Regions from separate parts of the Planococcus sp. FY231025 genome, predicted to be linked through region 1. Evidence: riboswitches for the same ligand, from Rfam matches in the RefSeq annotation. Region 1 holds a riboswitch; each other region holds the start of a gene.

The links. Region 1 has a riboswitch for cyclic di-GMP ahead of ACTL32_RS01150 (DUF5667 domain-containing protein). Riboswitches for the same ligand answer to the same signal wherever they lie in the genome.
Region 2: linked by a shared signal. The riboswitch ahead of ACTL32_RS05630 (S-layer homology domain-containing protein) and the one ahead of ACTL32_RS01150 (DUF5667 domain-containing protein) in region 1 are both predicted to bind cyclic di-GMP.
Region 3: linked by a shared signal. The riboswitch ahead of ACTL32_RS05345 (amidase) and the one ahead of ACTL32_RS01150 (DUF5667 domain-containing protein) in region 1 are both predicted to bind cyclic di-GMP.

The regions. Positions count from the first base shown of each region.
Region 1 covers NZ_JBQJJG010000001.1:261,772-266,771, forward strand. The annotation lists gene ACTL32_RS01135 (alanine/glycine:cation symporter family protein) at 185-1,603, shown strand; gene ACTL32_RS01140 (hypothetical protein) at 1,904-2,161, shown strand; gene ACTL32_RS01145 (hypothetical protein) at 2,234-2,770, shown strand; cyclic di-GMP riboswitch class I at 3,012-3,095, shown strand; gene ACTL32_RS01150 (DUF5667 domain-containing protein) at 3,175-4,449, shown strand; gene ACTL32_RS01155 (GNAT family N-acetyltransferase) at 4,809-5,000, shown strand, end outside.
Region 2 covers NZ_JBQJJG010000004.1:480,697-485,696, reverse strand. The annotation lists gene brnQ (branched-chain amino acid transport system II carrier protein) at 1-241, shown strand, start outside; gene ACTL32_RS05630 (S-layer homology domain-containing protein) at 406-1,698, opposite strand; cyclic di-GMP riboswitch class I at 1,755-1,836, opposite strand; gene ACTL32_RS05625 (NADPH-dependent F420 reductase) at 2,418-3,140, shown strand; gene ACTL32_RS05620 (DHA2 family efflux MFS transporter permease subunit) at 3,397-4,833, opposite strand; gene ACTL32_RS05615 (NtaA/DmoA family FMN-dependent monooxygenase) at 4,999-5,000, opposite strand, start outside.
Region 3 covers NZ_JBQJJG010000004.1:421,941-426,940, reverse strand. The annotation lists gene ACTL32_RS05355 (neutral zinc metallopeptidase) at 1-395, opposite strand, end outside; gene ACTL32_RS05350 (ribose-phosphate diphosphokinase) at 779-1,729, opposite strand; cyclic di-GMP riboswitch class I at 1,990-2,080, shown strand; gene ACTL32_RS05345 (amidase) at 2,127-3,008, shown strand; gene ACTL32_RS05340 (diguanylate cyclase) at 3,203-4,807, shown strand; gene ACTL32_RS05335 (HEAT repeat domain-containing protein) at 4,810-5,000, shown strand, end outside.

The DNA.
Region 1 (5,000 bases):
CAAAAGGCATTTCCGGCTCCTTAGAGGGGTTCAGGAAATACCTTTCTTTATGTTCTGTTCCAATGCTCCCTTACACCTGCTTCAAGTTTTCTTCATATTTTTTAAGGAATTTCTTAATTCAAGTTTAAAGTATCTTTCCCAAGGGAAACATTTCATATACTGAAATATTATAGGGGGAAAGAAGTTGAATCGTTTTTTACAAGGAGTCGCTGATTTCTCGGCATGGTTATGGGGCATCCCGCTCATCACGATGTTGCTGTTATCAGGTCTTTACATGACATTTAAACTTGGATTTTTTCAATTCCGTTATTTTGGCTATATCGTCGGACAGACGTTCGGCAGTGTGTTCAAGAAACCGAAAGGGGAGGGGACGGTTACGCCGTTTCAGGCGCTGACGTCTGCTCTTTCTTCCACGATTGGCGCAGCGAATATTGTCGGTGTGCCGGCGGCGATCATGTTCGGCGGGCCCGGCGCGGTGTTCTGGATGTGGGTCATTGCGCTGATCGGCATGGCGCTCAAATTCGCTGAAAGCGTACTCGCTGTTGAATACCGCGAGAAAAATGCCAAAGGGGAGTTTGTCGGCGGGCCGATGTATTACATGACAAAGGGCTTGAACTTGAAATGGCTTGGCGTCTGGTTTTCATTCGCGTTGATGATCGAATTGATTCCGAGCATCATGGTGCAGGGGAATTCCATCGCCCGCACGGTGGAAACGACATTCGCGATTCCTGCCCTTTGGACGGGCATTGCAACCGCTGTGCTGATTTCAGTTGTCGTCTTCGGCGGCATCCAGCGGATCGGCAAGGTGACGGAGATTTTCGTTCCGTTCATGGCGTTGTTCTATGTCGGTGGCGCAGTCGTAATTCTCGTGATGAACGTCAGCGCAGTGCCGGAATTCTTCAAGCTGATTTTCAGCAACGCCTTTTCTCCGGCGCCTGTCATGGGCGGATTTGCCGGTGCAGCGATTGTCGAAGTGATCCGCTGGGGCTTTGCCCGCGGACTTTATTCCAATGAGGCAGGGCTTGGGACAGCACCGATTGCCCACGCAGCGGCCATGACAGACCATCCCGTGAGACAAGGGTTCTGGGCCGTCATCGGCGTGGTCGTCGATACGCTGATTGTCTGTACTGCGACCGCTTTTGTGATTTTGTCATCTGGTGTTTGGACGGGCGAAGGGGCAATGGACAATTCGTCTGCGTTGACGAGCCTGGCATTTGAATCCTATTTCGGTGAATTCGGTGCAATTCTTGTCACCATCGCCTTGATATTCTTTGTCCTCTCAACGATCCTGGTCGTTGTGTTCTACGGTGCCAAGCAGGCAGAGTTCCTGTTCGGCACAAAAGCTTCTCACGGCATGCAGGTGGTTTATATCCTTGCTGTCATCTTCGGAGCTGTCGGTGCAGCCGAAGTGATTTGGGGCTTCCTCGACATCATGCTCGCGGCGATCCTCATTCCGAACGTCATCGCCATCCTGCTGCTGAGCGGGAAAGTGAAGGCGCTGACGACCGAGTTTTTCACATCGGAAGAGTATTATAAGAAAGACCAGAAAAAGAAGAGACGGAAAAAAGCGAGAAAAGCAGCGAGAGAGGGTTATGAATATTAACGCGATCCCAGCTGAATAAAAAGTATGAAAGCCTTGAACTCCCGAGTAGGAGGGTTCAAGGCTTATTTTGTGTCAGGAACCTGAGAGATTCATCGTTTTCGGATGAGTGCGAGGAGGGGAGCGGTTTCCATCGGAAAATAGCGCTGCTGATGGAAGGGGGGGACATGACAGTGTCTCTTCCCGTTTAAGGCTCGATTTAAAAGGCATTTTATGAGCATGTTTCCAGTCGGTTAGGGAATAAGAAAAGAAGAGGATGCATCGTAGCTATGCAGACAATTCGATTGTGGAAAGAGGGATAGGATGGATTTAAATACACAAGCGATTGAAGATTTGGTTAGTGCGGAGGAGTTAAGCGCAGTGAAGGAGTACTTCGAAACCAATGAGTCTGGAATACTGAATGAACTTGCTGAAATCGATCAGCACATCGCATTACGTCCTTTAGCGATCATCTTCGAGGAGCCGGACGGAGAACTCCAGAAGCGTTACCAAGCGATGAGTTTTTCGAAAGAGGCCAAAGAAGATGGAAGTGAAGGAGTAGTTGTTGAGCTGGTAAAATAAGTAGAGTGAAGAGCGTCCGTTGGGACGCTCTTTCTTATTTGCTATAATATGGAATAAAAGAGGTGAGTGTAGATGAAGAATAAACTGCTAACCTGGTTTTTAGTCATTTCATTAATGGCTAACGGGTGGTTTCTCTATAAGTGGCAGAAGGCGGAGGATATATATGAAGGGAAATTGGCTGCTAACCTTGAACAAACTACCCGTAATGCCGGATTTATGATGGGGGTGAGTCCGGCACAGATTTCAGCTGACCCTACATATATTAAGCTTAAACTGGAGGCGCTATCAGATGCCTTCGCAGCCGCTTCTGATATGTCGCATCCCGAGATGGACGTTTCGGTTGAGGAAACCGACTTCCAGTATTTTTGGGGCGCCCATCTCATCCTTGAACGGAACTACTTGCCGATCATTGAAAAGCTGCAGTATACGGATCAACCTCTTTCTATAGATGATCAAGAAAAACTGATGCAGCTTAAAACTAGTTTATTCGAATCCGGTTTGATTGGTGAATATGAACATCCAAGCGCCACGGATTCCTATATGCGGGCGGTTAAAGAATTCCTGAGGTTAGAAGGCGCCCTTACTGATGATGGGAATCTTAAACTATAAGCGAGCTGCTTCCTTCATGGGTAACAAAGAAGAACTCTAAACTAGAAAAAAGGGAGAATTGTTTGCGTGCCTGGCACGCAAACAATTCTCATTATTAAACAAAATTTTAAAATGAAATAAAAGGAAATAAAAAAGGTCTTAAAACCTATTCTACTTTTACCTTCTCGGAGTAAAATAGAATTAGTGAAAGAAAGGTTTTTCTAGATGCCGAAAGCAAGGGCAACGTAAACGCCATTCTTCATTTCAATAAAGGCAAAGCTTTCGAAAGAAAGTGACGCAAAGTCTCAGGCCTAAAGCCTTGTGCTACGGCGGCTGGACTGCTGAAGAATGATGAATGAAAACTTTCCCGGTTGATTTCTTAATTCTTCTGATTCAAATACAAATTTGATTTGGGAGGTTTTATTTTGGTTAAGGGTAAAAAGAAGATGCAGCGTTATTTCGCGGTGGGGTTGGTGTCGACGGTAACTGCGTTCGGTTTGGGCTCGACCCTCGTTTTCGCAGACGGGCACGAGGCAGAAGAGCAGGAAGCAGTAGAGACTGAAGGGATTGAAACGCCTGACGAAGTTGAAACGGACGAACCTGCCCAGCTGCCGGGGGACTGGTTCTATTTTATTAAAAAGCTGCAAGAGAATGTGCAGCTTGCGTTGACGTTCGATGACGTGAAGGAAGCTGAACTCTTTGCTTCATTTGTGGAAGAGCGGATTCAAGAAGCCGAGGCTTTGTTTGCCCAAGGCGAAGTAGAGCTCGCAGTTGAAACGCTGGAACGGGCGATTGCCCAGCAAGAGGAAGCGTTAAAGGCGTATGAAGAGGCAGCACCAGAAGAATCAGCTGCTGATGAAGAAAGCGCAGAAGATGAGGCTGGTGATGAGCCGGCAGATCCAGAGGCAGAAGAAGGCGAAGCTGCTGAGGAATCCGAGGAGGCACCGGTCGACGAAAACCGTGCGGCATTGGAAGCAAAATTCAGTTCCAACCTTCTGGCATTGCAAGCTGCACTCGAGAAAGTGGAGAATCCGCAGGCCAAAGAAGCACTGGCGAAAAATGTGGTGAAGGCCCAGGAACGCTTGGAACGTAAAATTGATAAGAAATTGGCGAAGCTTGAAGAATCTGACGGAGAAGAAGCTCCAGAGGAAGAAGAAGCGACAGAGGAAGAAACAACTGAAACAGAAACAGAAACAGGAGATGTCATCACAGAAGGCCCTGAGGAAGAAGCTGCCGATTCGGCCGAGCCGGAGGTAGTAAAAACAGAAGAAGGTGAAAGCTTCTCGGTAATGGGCACAGCTACAAAGAAAAATGTATCCGCTGAAAAACCAGCACAACCCATTGTAAAAAATGAGACAACGAAGAAAGCAGAGCCGAAAGCAGCTCCGCCAGTGAAAAAGGCAGAACCAAAAGCGGCTCCACCAGTAAAGAAGGCGGAACCGAAAGCCGCTCCACCGGTGAAGAAAGCGGAACCGAAAGCGGCTCCTCCGGTGAAGAAAGCAGAACCGAAAGCGGCAGCGCCAGTGAAGAAAGCAGAACCGAAAGCCGCTCCGCCTGAGAAGAAAGCAGAACCGAAGGCAGCTCCGCCGGTGAAGCAAGCAGAACCGAAAGCCGCTCAACCCGAAAAGAAAGCAGAGCCAAAAGCAGGTAAACCCGAGAAGCAAGAGTCACAGGACAAAGGGAAAAGTCCTAAGGATTGATTGAGGGTTTGTAAGACGAAAAATTCAATTGATAGAACATGCAGCCCTTAGCCGGGAAACCGGCTAGAGGGCTTTTTCTTTGTTGGCGCATGTAATCCAATGTTCGAAAATTTGCTGGCATAGAGTCAGGCTCTCCTGCTGGTGCTCACTTTATTTATTTTAGGTAGAAAAAAATTAACTTCCTTTTAACCTTGTTTCTATAGATTGAAAATTAAAGGGAAAGTTTTCCTATTTATTTCGGCTCGGAAAATTAAATAGGACAAGAGAAGCTTTTGGTGTGGTCGCAGATTGGTAGAAACAAGAAAGCCGGCAGAAGAAATCGGTATGTTATCAAGACACTTTTCAGAGGAGACGGGGCCATGAAGGACTTATATTTCGAAGAGAATTACGGGAAATTGTATGAAGCGATGGAAGGCGGGGAAACGGTGGTTTTCGATTTTTCACACCCTGCTGGACGGATCAGGCATCTGTTCATCAAACGGGAAATTCCATATCCGCTGCAGGGCGGCCCCTATTATGACCTGGTGACGCCATACGGGTACGGCGGACCT
Region 2 (5,000 bases), on a different contig from region 1:
AAAAAGCCGGATGATGTACCGGTTCTCAGTAGTGGTAACGTCTATTTATGCATTTCATCAGGTTCTGGACAGCCTCGGCTATCGATTTGACTCGGTAAACAAATGGCTCAGTTGGGCCCCGTTTTTTGCCCAGGGACTGGGGTGGGTCCTGCCAGCGTTTCTAGCAGCGCTGATTGGCTATGGGATTGATAAGTTCAGGGGCAGGTCCGGTGATGAAATGAAAGGGCATTCATCGCTGTAACTTCCCTGTCTTCTTCAACCCATAATAAAAAACCAGCCGGTTAAGGCTGGTTTTCATCATTTCCCTTAGTTCTGCCGGCAAGCATCAAGCCCTATACATTCCATAGACGATAAAAAGGGCAGCCGAATCGGCTGCCCTTTCAAACCTTTAGAATTACCTCTTAATTACTCGTTTTCAGACTCTGATGTTTCATCTTCTTCTTTTTCGTCTTCATCATCTTGCTCTTCAACTTCAAGCTTCAGTTTCTCGCCATTTGAAAACTTCACTTTGACTTCCAGTTCTTTCACTTCTTGCCCGAAGGAAGCAAGAACCACAGCTTCCAGTTGTTCTTTCGCCATGTCCGGGGACAGGTTCCACTGTGTCAGATAACCCTTGATAAACGTCAAAGCTTCACTGCCTTGGTATTCGATCTTTTCATCGTCGCTCTTACTTTCAAACTTCACTTTTTCTTTTCCTTTTTTATTGGAGTAAGCAAGTTCAAGCTTCGTGCCGTCTGCCAGTTCTGCTTCGGCCTTCACTTCCTGAATGCCCGGCAGCAGGCTTTCTCCTGCAGTCTCTGTATAAATGGACGCTTCCACGACAACGCCGTTCTCTACATACAATTCCACCGTATCGCCAATCCGGATTTGATCAGCTGTCAGGAAACGCGTCTGGAATTGGACCAGCAGGTCTTTTGCAATCTGGTACACTTTCTCTTCGCCATTAAAGTTTTTGACGGTGATTGAGCCTATCCCATTAATGAATTCGATTTTCGTTACCGCTCCGTTGACAGTCAAAGCCCCTTCTTCTTCAAGCAAAGTGCCATACGTGCGATCGAGGACGGCAGCCATTTGGGCTCTTGTGATATTATGTCCCGGATTGAAGAACCCTTCCAAAGTGCCGGCAAAAATTTCATATTCTGCAGCTACGTTGACGAACCCAGCTTCTTCCGAAGACATTTCATCGGCATCTTTGAACTCAGGTGTTTCCTGTGCCGCTTCTTCCGCCTCTTCAACCAATCCTAGCGCTTTCACCAAAAGTTCTGAGACCCAGACCCGGGTCGCCGGCTTGTTCGCTGAAAACACCTTTTCATCTGCTGAAAGCAAGCCGTTTTCAAGGGCAACAGACAAATACCCATAGTACTTCGGATTGATCGAACTCGCATCCTTAAAAGGTAAAGTTGTCACCTTCTTTTTCAATGCCTCGTCTTCCAATCCCGTTAACCGAACAACCGTGATGATCGACTGGATTCTTGAAACCGGAGCATACGGCTCAAACAAGCCGTCGCTATGGCCCAGGAAAATCTCTTTCGACTTCATACGGCCGATGGAATCCTTCACCCATGTCATTTCTGCCGTATCCTTGAAAGTGATTTCGACACCTTTTCTGTTATCTTTTGCTGCGTATACGCCGCTTGAGATTGATGTGGACAATAGCAGCGCAGACAACGTTACTGCAAACACCTTTTTTCTAACCATTCCTTTTCCTCCTCTATTTTCCCTTCTGATCCCCAAGGAAAAGGAAAACCCTTCTCTTTGGCAACCCGGCGGCCATAGCCATGCCTTAGGCCCGTGGCTTTGCGTCCTTATTTTTCAATAAGTTTGCCTTTCTCAATGAAGCGGGTTTCTTCATTTATCTCAATCATAAAGGCGAAGAGGTTTTTAAAGTATAGATATTAATATCTGTTTTTAATTTAATTATTGTTAAAAATAGTAATTAAATACATTTTATTCACCAGTAATTCCTTCAGCTTCGTTCTGTTGTATTGCCTGATAATTAGCAGCTGTACTCAGGCAAATTTTTCTCATCAGATTTTATGCGCCTTCCGTTTAGCTAGCTTGCTCATTAAGGATAGATAAGCCGTTTGGGTCGTTCCCTTTATACATTTGCACCAATTCCAAAATGGAAAGTTTAAGCAGGATTCCCCTCGTTTGCATTTTTCATCCTTCCTCTCTTGTGTTATAATTTATTTAGCCTACTAAATAAATTTCCGGCAAGGGGCTAAGCTTTTGAGAATAAATCTATTTGATAAAGTTCCATCGCCCTGCTTCAATCATGCAAGTTTCCTTTGCAGTTTAGGAAGAAGGCAATGTAAATGTACTAAGGACACCTATTGGCACCTTAGAAAGGAGCAGACACATTTAAAGTTTGCAGATAGAACTACTATATAAATAAATTCACATGAGGAGGAAAAGTTATGAAATTTGGAATTATAGGGGCAGGCCCCATTGGAGCAAGCATTTCGAAAAAATTAGTTGAAAATGGACACGAGGTCAAAATTGCCGATGCCCGGGACATTAAACATCTGGAAAGCAAGGACATTGCGGGAACACCTGTGAATGCAGAAGAAGTTATCGCCGACATCGATATCCTTTTACTTTCTCTCCCCCTTCATGTCATGCCGAGCATTCGTCCTATCGTCGATCAGGTTGGGGAGGACGTCACCATTGCAGACACATCCAATTATTATCCATTCAGAGACAATAAAATCGATGAAATTGAGAACGGAATGGTTGAAAGCGTTTGGGTTTCAAACCAGATAGGAAGACCGGTCATCAAAGCATTCAGCAATCAGTTAGCTTATACGTTAGAAAATAAAGGCACTCCCGAAGGCACGGCTGGCCGCATTGCCATGGCAATTGCCGGTGATGACCCCGCACAAAAGCAATTGATGATCGATGTCGTGAATGAACTTGGCTTCGACGCAGTGGATGGCGGCTCGTTGAGTGATTCCTGGAGAGAGCAGCCGGGAACCCCTGCCTACTGCACCGAACTGACAAAAGAAGAACTCATCGAAGCCTTGAATAAGGCCGATAAAGAAAAAGCACCCATTCAGCGGGATAAGGTCATGGAGAAGTTTTCAGCTGGAATGACACATGAAGATATTGTGAGAATTAACCGGGAGACCTATAATTCTTAATTCTAGAACCCCTGCTGTTCATGGCTATGAAAAATTTTTATGCATCCGTAAAAAGGAAAAAAAATGAAGCTCAGTAGTTATCTTTTAAGCTACTGAGCTTCATTTTTTGTGTTTTTCATTTAGCCAACTGCTTCTCATACCGTGTGAAAGGTTTCTTAATTGGCTTAATCCAGCATATTTAATATGTCACAGACTCTATTTCTTCTTAAGTAAGCTGCATTTCTAACTATTAACGAGTACGTCCGTTTCTATAGTATTAATGAGGCGAATTGATCACTTCGCGCCGCACTGTGACCCGGCGGATAAAGAATCCCATGATCAGGCCGATGATCGCGACCCCTACTGTAAACAGAAAGACGTTTTGCAATCCTGAAGCCATCGCATTGGCAACTTCAGCCGGCCGGGTCGGTGCAGAGGATCCATGTAAATAGTTTTCCATACCGCCTGTCAAAATGCTGACAGCTACTGCTGTCCCGATTGCACCAATAACCTGTTGCAATGTGTTCATGACCGCCGTGCCGTGCGGATATAATTCAGGGGGCAGCTGATTCAAGCCGTTCGTTTGAGACGGCATCCAAATCATTGCGATCCCTACCATCAGGCCAATGTGCAGCGCTACGATAAACGCCACTGAAGAAGCAGTGGTGAGCGTGCTGAAAAACCATAACATTGTCGTGACGACGATAAGACCCGGAATGACGAGCCATTTCGGTCCGAATTTATCAAATAACCGTCCAATAATGGGCGAGAGAAGCCCGTTCAACGCACTACCAGGCAATAGCATAAGCCCGGCAATAAAGACAGACAATCCGGCACCTGTCTGCAGGAACATCGGCAGAATGATCATGCTCGACATAATAATCAACATAGACATCATCACCAGAAGCAGCCCGATTACGTACATCGGAAATTTGAAAACCCTCAGGTCCAGCATCGGATCGTTCATCGAATTCTGGCGCAGCACGAAGAAGAACAAAGCAACCAGCCCAATGATGATGGACGTGACAACGACCATGCTGCCCCATCCCGCCTCTCCTTCACCGGCCTTACTGAATCCGAAGACCACTCCTCCAAAACCTGCAGTTGACAGCAGGACTGACAGCAGATCGATCCGCGGTTTCGTCACTTCGGTGACGTTTTCCAGATACTTCAGCCCGATCAGCAGTCCCATGACCAGGAATGGCAGCGAGAACCAGAAAATGAAATGCCACGTTAAGTATTCGATTAATAAACCGCCTATGGTCGGGCCGGTTGCTGGCGCAAACATGATGACCAGTCCGACAAACCCCATGGCCGCCCCCCGCTTTTCAGGGGGATAGATGACCAGAATCGTATTGAACATCAGCGGAAGCAGCAAGCCCATGCCTGCAGCCTGCAGTACGCGGGCAACCATCAGCATCTCGAAATTGACCGCGAGCGCTGCAATCAATGTCCCTGTAATCAAGCTGATAAGCGCTCCAATGAACATCTGTCTTGTCGTAAACATCTGCAGCAGCAAGCCGCTGATCGGCATCAAAATACCGAGCGTCAGCAGGAATCCCGTCGTCAGCCATTGGGCAGTTGCCGCCGAAATTTGGAATACGTCCATTAAATTCACCATGGCAATGTTTAAAGCAGTTTCGCTGAACATGCCCACAAACCCGACGATCAACAGCGACGCCAAAATCGCTTTTGTATTGTATTGTTTCTTCATTTTTTCTCTCCTAGTAACCTAATTAACTTAATAATGGTTTGTTATTTGCAAAGCTACGTTTCCAAAATTCCATAAGCATGAGTTGCTGTTTACTTCTTTTTTGAAGAACCGCATTTCTTATAGTTATTTAAGGCAATGATTCAAACGAATATTTTCTTCTCTAAATT
Region 3 (5,000 bases), on a different contig from region 1:
CAATAGAAGGCATCGCCGGGACCCGTCTCCCCGGAAGTGGTGCAGCCCGTCGCTTCCGTTTCCCCTTCATACGTCAGGATATAGTCGACGACCGGCATGCTGTAGCCTCCCTGCACCATCATCTCCGCCCACATGCTGTGGACGTCGTTGATCGCGAGCTCCAAAAAACTGGTCATCGCCCCGCTGCTTTCGTCTGCCGTAAACCCGTAGCCCAAGGTTTCACCGGCTCCGGCTGCAGGCGCCTTCGGCAGCTCGACCAATTCCAATTCCGCGCTTTCCTCAACCGCTCCTTCTTCGGCATCTCCATTAGTGGATGCTTCCTGTTCCGGCCCGCATGCGCCCAGTCCTAAAACCAGCCCCACGGCCAAAAGGATATTGCCAGGCAGTTTCCCCACGGTAATTCTCCTTTCCTTCGATTGGCCTTGCCCTGTTCTCCGTCCACTCTCCACCTCCGATGCATACTGTCTTTAGTTCAATAAATGCCCAATACCGCTTGCTGTTTGACTGAAAAACCGCTTCTATGTACCAACACCCATTTTCTTTCCAGTATACCATATTTATCTGATTATTCTGTTAAATTTATTATATTTATTCATACAGCTTAATTTGCTGAATGGATTAGCTCCTATATGGATGCACTCATATGGGAAGGACAAAGGCATCCTTTTTGTTCTTGCTGCCCGGGGCCCCTTCCAGCAGCAGCCAATAGAAAAAGAGCCCGCAGGATTGCGGACTCTCGCTTTATTGAATTTATTCTATCGCCTAAGAGCCTCTGCCATCACTCGAACAACGGCGTGACCGGCTTCTCGTTGTGCACATGCTCAATCGCTTCCGCCAGCAGCGGCGCGACTGACAGGATGGTCAGTTTCGGAATGCGCTTCTCCGGCGCGATGCGGACGGTGTTCGTGACCACCACTTCCGTGACGGCCGACTCCTGGATCCGCTGGATCGCCCCGCCGGACAACACGCCATGCGTGCAGCACGCATAGACGGCTTTCGCGCCCCGCTCCGCCAGAACATCGGCGGCGAGCGCAATCGTGGCGGCCGTATCGATGATGTCGACGATGATGATGACGTTCTTGCCCTGGATGTCCCCGACGATGTTCACCGTTTCCGGCTCGCCCGGGTTCATCCGGCGCTTGTCGATAAAGCCGATCGGCACGTCGAGGTCACTTGCAAGCTTGCGCGCTCTCCCAAGTCCGCCGTTGTCCGGTGCCACGACAATCGCGTCTTCCAGTCCCTTCTCAAGAAAATGCTTCGCCAACACCGTCTCGCCGAGCAGCTGATCCACCGGCATGTCAAAAAAGCCCTGGATCTGCGGCGCGTGGAGATCCATCGTGATGATGCGGGTCGCCCCTGCGGTTTCCAGCATATTCGCCACTAGCTTCGCCGTGATCGGCTCGCGCGAACTCGCTTTCCGGTCCTGGCGCGCATAGCCGTAATACGGGATGACCACGTTGATGGTTTCCGCGGATGCCCGCTTCAGCGCATCGATCATGATCAGGAGCTCCATAACATGCTCATTTCCCGGCTGGCTTGTCGACTGGACCAGGTAGACCTCCGTCCCGCGCACGCTTTCTTCCAGGTTGATCTGGACTTCCCCGTCGCTGAAGCGATTGATGGAGCTTTTGCCCAGCTCGCAGCCGAGCAGGTCGGCGATTTCCTTCGCCAGTTCCGGATTTGAATTCAAGGTGAAGAGTTTGAAGTTCTTTCTTAATTGATATGGCAATTGATGGTCCCCCTCCGCAAAATATATTGTAAAACTTTTAAAATGTTGATTTCATGAAGGTGAATGGACTGCTTTGCAACTGCAGCAGCTGCTTTTATGATACCTGTTTCGCAGGGCTTTCGCCAACTCCTGGCCGGCCCGTATTTCCCTTTAGGCACAGAGCCGCGGTAATCCTGTAAAACCGCTTCGGACATATAGCCATTAATAGTTCCATAGGAATTGGACTAAAGTCTTTAAAAAGCAGTACAATAAGGAAAATCATCTGAAAAAGGCAAACTTATCCGAAAGGTAAGGACGCAAAGCCATGAGCCTGCCCACTGATCACCAGTGCACGGTCGTCAGGCTGCCAGGCACCCATTCTGCGGGCCCCGGCTGACAGAATGGAGGAACAGAAAAAATGCTGAAAAAAGCGGTGGTGATGGTCATGGCAATATGTTCATTGATGGCCCTCGGCAATCCGGGGCAAGTGCAGGCAAGCGAAGCGCCCCAATCCGTCCGGGCGACTTGGCTGTGGAACCCCTGGATGTTCGTGAATGACGAAGCAGGCACATTGGCATTCATTGAAAGCAAAGGACTGAATAAAGTCTATGTCCAAATCGACCGGGACATCCCCCTGTCAGCCTACGGCAGTTTCATCGGGAAAGCGAAAGCGGCGGGCATCGGCGTGTATGCGCTGGACGGGGCCCCTTCGTGGGTTGCGCCGAAAGGCGATATCAACCTGGACCGGTTCCTCGCCTGGGTGGCGGATTACCAAGGCAAGTCAGCGGAAAACGCCCGGTTTGCGGGTGTCCATTTGGACGTCGAGCCTTATCTGTACAGCGGCTGGAATACCAACCGCGCCGCCACCGTGAAATCGTTCCAGGCGCTCCTCAAAAAAGCCCAGACCGGCACGGCAAAATTCGCGCTTCCCCTGGAAGCCGATATGCCGTTCTGGTTTGACGAGATCCCTTATAAAAACACTTACGGCAGCGGCCTTCTCGCAGAGTGGGTCATCGCCAATACGGCAGGCGTCGCGATCATGGCGTACCGAGATTCCGCGCCGATGATCATCGACATCGTCAAAAACGAAATGGCCATGGCCGAGCGCCTTGGCAAAAGCGTCATCGTCGGCGTTGAAACCGGTGTGACCGATGAAGGCAGCATCATCACATTTGCCGAAGAAGGCGAAGCGTTCATGAATCAGGAACTGGCGGCCGTCGCTGCCCATTATGCAGGCAACCCGGCTTACAGAGGAATCGCCGTCCACCATGTCGGCAGCTGGATGACGCTGCAGCCTTAACCCCCAAGACCCGCTGATGCAGGCCATCAGCGGGTCTTTTTCTGTGGGAATCCGTGCCCGCCAATCGGGCGCAATAAAAAACTTTCTATATATGCATGTCTTTACAAATTATGGTTTACAAATATCCCTTGTTAGGAACCTATATAGTATAATAGCAATCATCCAGAAATTCTCATTAAAGAAGGTGAACCCAGATGTCCCCAGTCAATTACAAAGCAATGCTTGCCAGCCGGATGAAGCAGGACTTCGCCCAATGGGAAGCGCAGCAGCACGTCCAGGAACGGGAAGTCTACCGTTTTTTACATACAATGAAAGGCACCGCGGGCACAATCGGGCTTACGGAACTGTCCGAGTATTGCGCTGCGCAGATGGCCTACTACCAAGAAGACAGCACGGCGCTGCTGCCCCTCCAGTCCTTGGAACGCTTCATGGCAGCGCTCACGGCCTTTTTCGCTTCGGAAGAGTCCGCTCCTGCAGCACCCGCGAATTCTACCGAGACCGCCCCTGCCAAAAAATCATTTGTCCTCGTCATCGATCCGGACGTCGAGTTCGCCGCTTCCGTCAAGGAAAGCCTGGAAGGCCAGGGCATTCCGGTCGTCATCGCCCTCGACGGCAAAAAAGGGATGGAATTTTTCTACACCCTCCAGCCCCAGATGGTCCTATTGGACCGGCACTTGCCGGATGCCGACGGATTCGACCTGGTCGCACGGATCCACGAAGCGGCCAAAAGCCGTTTCCTGCCCATTGCCGTCATCAGTGCGGATGACCGGATCGACAACCAGATCCGCGCGATGGAGCTCGGCGCCACCGATTTTCTTGCGAAGCCCCTGAACATGCCCGTTTTCGTCCCGTACGTCAAGAACCGCCTGCGGAACCAGGAAGCGATCGCGCAAGGGACGTTTTACGATGAACTGACAGGCGCCGGGAACCGGAAGTACTTCAATGAAGTGCTGCTGCAGACGATGACGCTGTCGAAGCGGACCCGGTCCGCCTTCACGCTCGTCCTGCTGGATCTGGACCATTTCAAGAAAGTGAACGACCAGTACGGCCACCCTGCCGGGGATAGCGTACTGCGCGCCTTCAGCCGGCTCCTGTTGGACATGAAACGGGAGTCGGACAGTTTCTTCCGGTACGGCGGCGAGGAATTCGCTTTGATCCTTCCGGATACCAAAGCGCAGGCTGCCGCTGCGCTCGTCGAACGGATCCGTTCCGCCTTTGCGGAAACCGATTTTTCCGCCGCCCCGCCTGAGCCGTTTCACGTCACATTTTCAGCGGGCATCAGTGAATACCGGCCCAATCAGGATTCGCTCGTGAGCACGGCAGAGCAGGCTCTGTACCTGGCGAAGAAAAACGGGCGCAGCCAGACGGCCGTCTACGAACCGGTGGACGGCGAGTTCAGGCGCCGCCTCAATATCATCATCGTCGACGACGACGCCCTCGTCCGCCGGCTCGTGGCCAAGCAGTTCTCGGCCTGGAAGCCGGAGGAGTTCGAACTGCGCATCGAGGAGCACGTCGACGGCGCCAGTTTCGTGGAGTCGCCGTGGTACAAGCCGGAGGAGAACTACATGATCCTGCTGGATGGCGTGATGCCGAAAATGGACGGTCTCGAAGTGCTGAATCACGTGCGCAGCCGGTATCCCCATGAAAACATCGTCGTCTCGATGCTCACTTCCCGCAACAACGAATCCGACATCGTGCTGGCGTTGAAAAGCGGTGCAGATGATTATATCGTCAAACCATTCTACGCGCAGGAAGTTGTCGCCCGCGTCCAGCGGCTGACCATGAGGATGTTCAATTGACGATGGCATTCTTTTGGATCCTCAGTGTCTCCCTGCTCCTTGGCCAGCTCGCCCTCCTGCTCGCCTTAGCCTGGCGCAAGAAAAAGATGGCGGCGAAAGAGCAGGAAATCACCCAGCAATACGATGCATTGACCGATGCGTTCAGTTCCTACATGATGGACCCTGCCGACGACAGGTTCCTCCGGGAGATCCG